Regions from separate parts of the Streptomyces sp. 2114.4 genome, predicted to be linked through region 2. Evidence: riboswitches for the same ligand, from Rfam matches in the RefSeq annotation. Region 2 holds a riboswitch; the other holds the start of a gene.
The links. A riboswitch is a leader RNA that binds a small molecule or an ion and turns the genes downstream of it on or off. The one in region 2 is predicted to bind ZMP and ZTP.

Region 1 (5,041 bases), 4.4 Mb from region 2:
CAGGGACTCCTCGACGAGGCCGAGGCCCGCCGCTCGCGGACCCTGGCCGCCTTCGCCGTGACCGTGGGCAGCGACGCGGTGGTGGCGGAGCTGCTCGGCCTGGACGAGCGCGAAGTGCGCCTGGCCCGCCGCACGGTGGGCAAGGAGGACGCCCGCGCGGTCGCCAAGAGCCTGCTCGCCCAGACCACACGCGAGCAGCCCGCCGCCCAGCAGACCGCCACGCCTCCCGCCGCGCCTCTCGCGACACCTCCCACGGCACAGTCCACGACGCCCCCCGCGGCGCAGCCCGTGGGCCCGGCAACGACACCGCCCGCTGCCGCCCCCCACGCTTCCCCTGCCCCCCAGCCCCACGAGCCGGCCTGGGCGCCGGCCCTGGACGCGGTCCTGATGAGCAGCTGGCACAGCGGAGTTGACCTCAGTGCCCTCGCCACCGAACTCGGGCTCGATGTCCGGCTCCTTGTGGCACGCGCACAACAGCTCGCCGCCGAGAGCCGTCCGGTGCAGACCCCGCCGCCGGACCGTTTGGGCCGGCACCGCCGGCTGGCCCACCTCCCGCCCGCCCAGCAGCACGAGAGCACTTCGTCGACCTGGCGCGAGCGACCACAGCAACCCCCACGCGAGCCCTACGAGCAGGAGCCCTGGAAACAACAGCCGTACCAGAACTACCGGGACCAGCAGGAGTACCAGGACTACCAGGAGTACCGGGTGTACGAGGAGCATCCACAGCAGCACCCGCAGCACGTACAGCAGCACCCGCAACACCTGCCGAACCACCAGCAACAGCTACAGCAGAACCAGCAAAACTCACCGCACCAGCACCACTCACCGCATCAGCAGTATCAACAGGCCTCCCATCCCACCTGGGACGCCAACGCCATCACCGCCGCCCAGCACGACTGGGATGGCATCCTCAGCCAGTGGGAAGCCACCACCTCCCCCACGCCGCCGCTCTCCGCCCCTGGCCAAGGGGGTGTGTGACGGGGCCGGCTTCCCCGGGGCCACGGCGTCCGGACGTCGATTAGAGTGGGCGCCGGGCCGTGACTGGCGCTTGGGTGGAGTACCACCGGGGAGCGGCTCGGCCACTCCTGGCCGGTGCCGCGCGCCTGGGCGATCCGACACGACGCTCAGGAGCACCGATGACCCCGACCGCCCGCCTCATGGACGGCAGCGCACTGGCCCGCCGTATCGTCGAACAGGCCGCGGAACGTGCGGCGGACCTCACCCGGCAGACCGGCACGCCCCCGTGTCTGGCCACCGTACTGGTGGGCGACGACCCCGCCTCGGTGACGTACGTCCGCATGAAGCGGGCCCGTTGCGAGAAGGCCGGGATCCGTTCCCGGCACGTCGCGCTCCCCGCCGCCACCACGACCGCCGAGCTGGTCGACACGATCACCGCACTGTCGAACGACCGCGATGTCCACGGCATCCTGCTCCAGCACCCGGCCGGGCCGCACATCGACGAGCGCGCCGCCTTCGAGGCCATCGCCCCCGAGAAGGACGTCGACGGCGTCACCTGCCACTCCTTCGCCGCGATGAGCTTCGGTCTGGACGGCTTCGCCTCCTGCACGCCCGGCGGCATCCTCCGCCTCCTGGATCACTACGACGTCGACCTGGCCGGCAAGCATGCCGTCGTGGTCGGGCGCAGTGCGATCCTCGGCAAGCCCGTCGGAATGCTGCTGCTCGCCCGCAACGCCACGGTCACCTATTGCCACTCCCGCACCACCGACCTCGCGTCGATCACCCAGGACGCCGACGTCCTGGTCGCCGCCGTGGGGCGGCCCCAATTCCTGCGCGGCGAACACCTCAAGCCCGGGGCCGTCGTGATCGACGCCGGCTCCAACCCCGGCAACGTCGGTGACGTGGACTTCGACTCGGCGCGTACCCGCGCCTCCCTGATCACCCCCGTCCCCGGCGGCGTCGGCCCGATGACCATCGCCACCCTGCTCACCCAGACCGTCGACGCGGCTGCCGTCCAGATGACGGCAAGTTGACCGACACCGTTTCGCTGCGCTTTGCCTAGGTCCGTTTTCGGCTTTCGCGTCGTTGCGCGTGCGCCTGGCGGCGGGCCGTGCCGCTGCGCGGGGCGGGGTCCGCTGCGCGGGGCTGTCGGGGTGCGGTGACGGGCCTGCGCGGGTGGGTGTCCGGACTGCTTCGCTTACGCTCCGCTGCGCTCCGCCTTTGCTCTTTCTTGGAGCCTTCGGAAGCAAAGCCCGGCACCCCACCCGCTCCGGCCCGTCCCCTCCCGTTGGGGGGTGGGAAGAAGGCCGGTGGGGGTGTACCTGAATGGTCCGGTGCACCTTGTCGGCACGAGGAAATCGGCTACCACCGTGGCCAGCCCCCTCTGACGTTCACTTACTCCCCCACGGGAGGGGACGGGCCGGAGGGGCAGGGGTGTGGGACGTAAAGCGAAGCAGTCCCACACCCCTGCCCCGGAGGGCCGTCACCGCACCCACAGCCCCGCGCAGCGGACCCCGCCCGCCGCAGGCGAACGGCGGGCGCACCGCGCAGCGGGCGAAAAACGGCGAGCAACCCCCACGGCGGGAAAGCCGAAAACGTGGGCAGCGGCCACGCCTCAAGCGTCACGGTGGGACAGCCGAAAACATTTCGCGGCGCAAGCGCATGAACGGACGCGGGCGGTTGAGGGCGAGCACCGCGGTCGTGCGTCCGTCGCGCTCGTAACAGGCGAGGAAGCTGCGGTCGTCGGGGGAGCCTTCGAGGATGCGCGGCGTGTCGGTGGGCAGCCGGCGGCCGGCGAACTGGAGGCGTACGCCGTACTGGTCGGACCAGAAGTACGGCAGGCTGTGGTGGGTGGCGACGGTGCTGCCGGCCAGCAGGTTCTGTGCGGCGACGGCGGCCTGCTCGGTGGCGCTGGTCCAATGCTCGGCGCGGACGCCGTTCACCCGGGCGACGTCGCCGACGGCCACGACGGCGGGCAGCGGGGTGACGCAGCCCGCGTCGCACAGCACCCCGTCGTCGAGCGGCAGGGGGGAGTCCGCGAGCCAGTCGGTGTTGGGACGTACCCCGATGCCGGTGACGACCACCTCGGCGGGGAGCAGCCGGCCGTCGCTCAGCTCGACCCCGGTGACGCGGTTTTCGGTGCCGCCGCTGTGCAGCCGGGCGACACCGGTGCGGGTGAGCAGGGTGACACCGTGGTCCGCGTGCAGGGCGGAGCAGATCTCGGCCATGGCGTGGCCGAGTTGGGGGACGAGGGGGAGTGGGGCGGCCTCGACCACGGTGACGTCATGGCCGAGGGCGGCGCAGGAGGAGGCGACCTCGGCGCCGATGAAGCCGCCGCCGATCACCACGACCCGGACCGGCGCCGAGGACAGATCCGCACGGAGCGCCTGGGCGTCGTCGAGGGTGCGCAGGGTGTGGGCTCCGGCGGGCATCGGGCCGGGCAGCAGGCGCGGGGTGGCGCCGGTGGCGAGGACCACCCCGTCGGTGGTCAGGGAGCGGCCGCCGTCGAGCAGCACCGTGCGCCCGCCGGTGTCGAGCCCGGTGGCCCGGGTGCCCAGCAGCCATTCGGCGTCCAGTTCGGCGATCTCCTCGGCGTCGGCCAGGGCCAGTTGGCCCTGGCCGGTGGTGGCGCCGGTGAGGAAGTCCTTGGACAGCGGGGGCCTGTCGTAGGGGCGGTGGCACTCGTCCCCGACGATCACCAGGCGGCCGTCGAACCCCTGGGAACGCAGGGCCCGCGCGGTGTACAGGCCCGCCAGCGAGGCCCCGATGACAGCGACCGACTTCATGCGGCGGTGCCCTCCTCGGCGGCGTGGTGGACGTAGATCATGCCGTCCTGGACGGTCACGGGATGGGTGCGCACGGCCCGGCGGGCGGGCAGGCAGGTCGCCGCTCCGGTGCGCAGGTCGAACGAGGCGGCGTGCAGCGGGCATTCGACCAGGCACCCTTCCAGCCAGCCGTCGGACAGCGAGGCGTCCTGGTGGGTGCAGGTGTCGTCGATGGCGTAGAGCTGCCCGTCGGTGTGGAAGACGGCGATCGGCGGTGCGGTGTCGATGCGTACGGACTCGCCGGTCGGCAGGTCGGCGAGAGGGCAGACAGGAATCACAGGACCCCCCTGTTACTTTTCGGTATCATCGAGTTTCGCGTTGCGCACGATGAAGCGCTATGCGCAACAGAATCCCGATGGTGGGCGGATGCGTCAAGCGCATCCCGAAATCGCCGAACGATGGCCGGAACAACGGAGTTCGCTCTTCCTGGCCGTGTGCGGGGGCGCGGCAAGTCCTTTGCCAAGAGTCGGGGTGTACCCCCTTGACGCTGCCGATCCGGCGTTCCCACTATGTCTCTCATCGCGCAACCAGTCGTGCACTGCGCAACACTGAGGGGTAGGGCATGCCACACGAAGTCCATGCCGTCGTCGCGGCGAAACAAGGCGCACCCGTCGAGCTGCAGACGATTCTGGTGCCGGACCCCGGTCCCGGAGAAGTGCTCGTCGCCGTACAGGCCTGCGGGGTCTGCCACACCGATCTGCACTACCGGGACGGTGCGATCAACGACGGGTTCCCCTTCCTGCTGGGCCATGAGGCGGCCGGTGTCATCGAGGCGGTCGGCCCCGGCGTGACCGCCCTCGCCCCCGGTGACTACGTGGTCCTCGCCTGGCGGGCGCCGTGTGGCACCTGCCGGTCCTGCCGCCGCGGACGGCCCTGGTACTGCTTCGACTCCGCCAACGCCACCCAGCGCATGACGCTGCGGGACGGCACCCCGCTGGCCCCCGCGCTCGGCATCGGGGCGTTCGCCGAGAAGACCCTGGTCGCCGCCGGACAGGCGGTCAAGGTCGACCCCCACGCCCGCCCCGAAGCCGCCGGTCTCATCGGCTGCGGGGTGATGGCCGGGTACGGCGCGGCCGTGCACACCGGCGCGGTGGGCAGCGGGGACACCGTCGCTGTCATCGGCTGCGGCGGGGTGGGCAACGCGGCGATCGCCGGGGCGTCGGCCGCCGGGGCGCGCCGGGTCATCGCGGTGGACATCGACGACCGGAAGCTGGACGGCGCGACCCGTTTCGGGGCCACCCATACCGTCAACTCCCGTG
Region 2 (5,041 bases):
TTGCTGATCACCAGCGGCGGGGCGAGCCGGATGGTGGCGCCATGGGTGTCCTTGGCCAGCACCCCGCGCGCCATCAGCCGTTCGGAGATCTCCCGGCCGGTGCCGCGTGACGGGTTGATGTCCACTCCGGCCCACAGCCCGCGGCCGCGCACCGCGTCCACCGCGCCGCCGCCCACCAGCAGCCCCAGCTCGCCGTGCAGATGCTCGCCCAACTCCGTTGCCCGCTGCTGGAACTCGCCGGTCCGCAGCATCGCCAGCACCTCCAGGGCCACCGCGCAGGCGAGCGGGTTCCCGCCGAACGTCGAGCCGTGCTCGCCGGGCGCGAAGACGCCCAGCACCTCACGGGAGGACACCACCGCCGACACCGGCACCACGCCGCCGCCCAGCGCCTTGCCCAGCACATACATGTCGGGGACCACGCCCTCGTGGTCACAGGCGAAGGTCCGGCCGGTGCGGCCCAGCCCCGACTGGATCTCATCGGCGATGAACAGCACGTTCCGGCTGCGGGTCAGCTCCCGTACGCCCGCCAGATAGCCCGGCGGCGGCACCAGCACCCCCGCCTCGCCCTGGATCGGCTCCAGCAGCACCGCGACCGTGTGGTCGTCGAGGGCGGCCGCCAGCGCGGACAGGTCGCCGTACGGGACGATCTCGAAGCCGGGGGTGTACGGGCCGAAGCCGGCGCGGGCCTCGGGGTCGGTGGAGAAGGAGACGATGGTGGTCGTCCGGCCGTGGAAGTTGTGGTCCGCGACGATGATCTTCGCGTGGCCGTCCGGGACGCCCTTGACCTGGTAGCCCCACTTGCGGGCCGTCTTCACCGCCGTCTCGACCGCCTCGGCGCCGGTGTTCATGGGGAGCACCAGCTCCATCCCGCACAGCGCGGCCAGCTGCGTGCAGAAGTCGCCGAACCGGTCGTGATGGAAGGCGCGGGAGGTGAGAGTGACGCGTTCCAGCTGGGCCCTGGCCGCGTCGAGCAGCCGGCGGTTGCCGTGCCCGAAGTTCAGCGCGGAGTACCCGGCGAGCATGTCCAGGTAGCGACGGCCCGCCACGTCCGTCACCCAGGCACCCTCGGCGGTGGCCACGACGACGGGCAGCGGGTGGTAGTTGTGCGCGCTGTGGGCCTCGGCGGCGGCGATGCTGCGTTCCGTGGACGTCACCGGTGACTCCGATCGGTAGAACCGTGCGGGGCGCGGGCGCTGCCGCTTCCCCTTCCATTGTTGCGCCGGCCAGGAGCGACTGGCCTGCGAAGATCCGCCGGGCAGGGGCGGTCCTGGGGGATGCCCCGGGGGATGTCCTGGGCGACGCTCCTGTGGGAGACGCCCTGGGGACTCTCCCCGGGGGGCTCCCTGAGGAGTGCCCTGAGGACGTCCTGAGGGGTCGGGGGTGTCTTAGACTCTGGGTGCGCACCGCGACTGGCGTACGGGGAAACAACCTCGAGGAAGCGGTGTGCGGCCACCATCACGAGGTGCCGCCCCGCCTGGGCACCCCGGGACCACGACCGGATCACCGATCGACCGCCCCGGAGGACGCCATGTCGCAGGCCCCCGTGTCACAGCCCACCCCGCAGTCCCTCACTCCGCAGTCCCTTCCGCATCCCGCGCTGAGCGCCGCCGACCCCGAACTGGCCGCGCTGGTCGGCGCCGAGGAGCAGCTGCAGGCCGACACCCTGCGGCTGATCCCCAGCGAGAACTACGTCTCCGCCGCCGTCCTGGAAGCCACCGGCACCGTCCTGCAGAACAAGTACAGCGAGGGGTACGCGGGCCGTCGCTACTACGAAGGCCAGCAGAACATCGACCGGGTCGAGACGCTGGCCGTCGAGCGGGCCAAGGCCGTCTTCGGCGTGGAGCACGCCAACGTCCAGCCGTACTCCGGCTCGCCCGCCAACCTCGCCGCCTACCTCGCCTTCGCCGAGCCCGGCGACACCGTGCTGGGCATGGCGCTGCCGATGGGCGGTCACCTCACGCACGGCTGGGGGGTGTCGGCCACCGGCAGCTGGTTCCGCGGCGTCCAGTACGGCGTACGCCCCGACACCGCGCTGATCGACTTCGACGAGGTGCGCGACCTCGCCCGCAAGGAACGCCCGAAGATCATCTTCTGTGGCGGTACCGCCGTCCCGCGCACCATCGACTTCGCCGCGTTCGGCGAGATCGCCCGGGAGGTCGACGCCGTCCTCGTCGCCGATATCGCCCATATCGCCGGTCTGATCGCGGGCGGCGCCCACCCCTCGCCCGTACCGCACGCGGATGTCATCTCCACCACCACCCACAAGACCCTGCGCGGGCCGCGCGGCGCCATGCTGATGTCCCGGGCGAGCCATGCCAAGGCGGTCGACAAGGCCGTCTTCCCCGGTCTGCAGGGCGGTCCGCACAACCACACCACCGCCGCCATCGCGGTCGCCCTGCGCGAGGCGGCCGCCCCGTCCTTCCGTGACTACGCCCATGCCGTCGTCGCCAACGCCAAGGCGCTCGCCGAGGCGCTGCTGGCCCGCGGCTACGACCTGGTCTCCGGCGGCACCGACAACCACCTGGTGCTGATCGACCTCACGTCGAAGGAGGTGCCGGGCAAGGTCGCCGCGAAGGCGCTGGACCGGGCCGGCATCGTCGTCAACTACAACACCGTCCCCTTCGACCCCCGCAAGCCCTTCGACCCCTCCGGCATCCGCATCGGCACCCCGTCCCTCACCTCCCGCGGGCTGGGGACGGACCGGATGCCGCTGGTCGCCGAGTGGATCGACCGCAGCGTCCAGGCCGCGGCGAAGGGCGACGAACAGGCGCTGGCGGTGATCCGTACGGAGGTCGCGGAGCTCATGGCGGCCTACCCGGCGCCGGGGCTCGCCACGGCCTGAGGCCCGCGGTCCGGCGGCTCACCGGCTGACCGTGATCAGCCGGTGAGCCGGACCGGCAGGACGTGGGTGCTGTTGCCGACGAAGCTCGGGTGCGGCGGCAGCTCCGCGTCCGGGACGGCGAGGTCCAGTGCCGGATAGCGGGTGAACAGCGCCTCCAGGGCGACGGTCGCCTCCAGCCGGGCCAGCGGCGCGCCCGGACAGTAGTGCGGACCGTGGCCGAAGGAGAGGTGCCGGGCGGCGGGCCGCCGGGTGACGTCGAACCGGTCCGCGTCGGGGCCGTAGGCGTCCGGATCCCGGCCGGCCGCGGAGTAGGAGGCCAGCATCGGTGTGCCACGGGGGACGACCGTGCCGCCGATCTCCAGGTCCCGGACCGGGTAGCGGAACGGGAAGTGGGCGACCGGACTGTCGTAGCGCAGCGTCTCCTCGACCACGTCGTCCCAGGTGGCCCGCCCGTCGCGCACCAGCTCCAGCTGTCCGCGGTCGGTGCACAGGGCCCGCACCGCGTTGGTGATCAGGTTGAGCGTGGTCTCGTGCCCGGCAATGATCATCAGCAGCAGGGTGCCGACCAGTTCCCGGTCGCTCAGCCGGTCGCCGTCCTCCTCCTGGGCGGCGAGCAGCGCGCTGGTCAGATCGTCGCCCGGGTCCGCCCGCCGGGCCTCGGCGACCCGGGTGAGGATGGCGATGATCTCGCGGTGGGCGGCCTGGGTCCCGTCCGCCGTGCTCACGATCAGGTTCGACAGCTCGTGCAGCCGGTCGCGCAACGCGGCGTCCACGCCCAGCAGTTCACAGATCACGCTCATCGGCAGGGGATAGGCGAAGTGCCGGCGCAGATCCACCGTGCCGTCGGCCGCGGCGGCCCCCGGCAGCCCGTCCAGCAGCCCGGCCGTCAGCTCCACCACCCGGGGCCGCAGCGCCGCCACCCGCCGCCCGGTGAACACCTTGGTCACCGGACCGCGCAGCCGCCGGTGATCGGCCCCGTCGGCCGTGATCATCCCGTCGACGGTGGCGAAGGTGGTCAGCGGCCAGCCGGGCGGCACGGTGCCGTCGTGCAGGGCGGCGAAGTGGCAGGCGTCCTTGGCGACTTCGGGGTGCGCAAGGACCTCGCGCAGCACCTCGTGACGGGTGACGGCGACGGCGGGCACCTCCCCGGGCAGCAGGACGGGGACCACCGCTCCGGCCGCCCGCAGCAGCGCATCGGCCGCGGCCCGGCCGGCGCCACCGGGGGCGAGCGGATGCGGCGCGCCGTCGGAGCGCGGGGGAGGGGTGGCGCCGGGCGGGGGCACGGGACGGTGCGTATCGGCCGGGGACGCGGGACGGCGGGTGTCGGCCGGCGGTGCGGGACGGGCGTCGGTCATCGGCGGTCCTCGCAGATCGGGTCGGAGATCCGGGGCGGCGCACGGAGCAAGGAACACGGAGCCCGGGCCACGAGCACGGAGCCCGGGCCACGAGCACGGAGCCCGGGCCACGAGCACGGAGCCCCGGGCCACGATTCCAGCTCCCGGCCGCCGCGAACAGGCCGCCTCTGCCCCCGGCGGCGGCCCGCACCACGTTCCGCCACCTTGCGCCGGTCCCCCCTTGCGGACCTGAGACAATCGATGGCATGGCTCTCGATCGCCCGACCGTCGCTCACGACCACCCTCAGGGGAATGGCTCCGCCATGCAGAGTTCTCCGCGTGTGCTCTCCGGTATCCAGCCCACCGCCGGCTCCTTCCACCTCGGCAACTACCTCGGTGCCGTGCGCCAGTGGGTGGCGCTGCAGGAGTCCCACGACGCCTTCTACATGGTGGTCGACCTGCATGCGATCACCGTCCCCCAGGACCCGGCCGAGCTGCGCCGCAACACCCGGATCGCGGCGGCCCAGCTGCTGGCCGCCGGCCTCGACCCGGAGCGCTGCACGCTCTTCGTCCAGAGCCATGTGCCCGAACACGCCCAGCTGGGCTGGGTGATGAACTGCCTCACCGGCTTCGGCGAGGCCTCGCGGATGACGCAGTTCAAGGACAAGGCCGCCAAGCAGGGCGCCGACCGCACCTCCGTCGGCCTGTTCACGTACCCGATCCTGCAGATCGCCGACATCCTGCTCTACCAGGCCCACCAGGTCCCGGTCGGCGAGGACCAGCGCCAGCACATCGAGCTGACCCGCGACCTCGCCGAGCGCTTCAACGGCCGCTACGGCGAGACGTTCACGATGCCGGCGCCGTA

Region 1: linked by a shared signal. The riboswitch ahead of CFW40_RS02975 (bifunctional 5,10-methylenetetrahydrofolate dehydrogenase/5,10-methenyltetrahydrofolate cyclohydrolase) and the one ahead of glyA (serine hydroxymethyltransferase) in region 2 are both predicted to bind ZMP and ZTP.

Annotation. Positions count from the first base shown of each region.
Region 1 is NZ_FYEY01000001.1:712,721-717,761, reverse strand. It holds gene CFW40_RS02980 (hypothetical protein) at 1-978, shown strand, start outside; ZMP/ZTP riboswitch at 1,028-1,116, shown strand; gene CFW40_RS02975 (bifunctional 5,10-methylenetetrahydrofolate dehydrogenase/5,10-methenyltetrahydrofolate cyclohydrolase) at 1,137-1,991, shown strand; gene CFW40_RS02970 (NAD(P)/FAD-dependent oxidoreductase) at 2,580-3,743, opposite strand; gene CFW40_RS02965 (bifunctional 3-phenylpropionate/cinnamic acid dioxygenase ferredoxin subunit) at 3,740-4,060, opposite strand; gene CFW40_RS02960 (S-(hydroxymethyl)mycothiol dehydrogenase) at 4,345-5,041, shown strand, end outside.
Region 2 is NZ_FYEY01000001.1:5,063,306-5,068,346, forward strand. It holds gene rocD (ornithine--oxo-acid transaminase) at 1-1,154, opposite strand, end outside; ZMP/ZTP riboswitch at 1,396-1,487, shown strand; gene glyA (serine hydroxymethyltransferase) at 1,529-2,842, shown strand; gene CFW40_RS22390 (cytochrome P450) at 2,878-4,197, opposite strand; gene trpS (tryptophan--tRNA ligase) at 4,500-5,041, shown strand, end outside.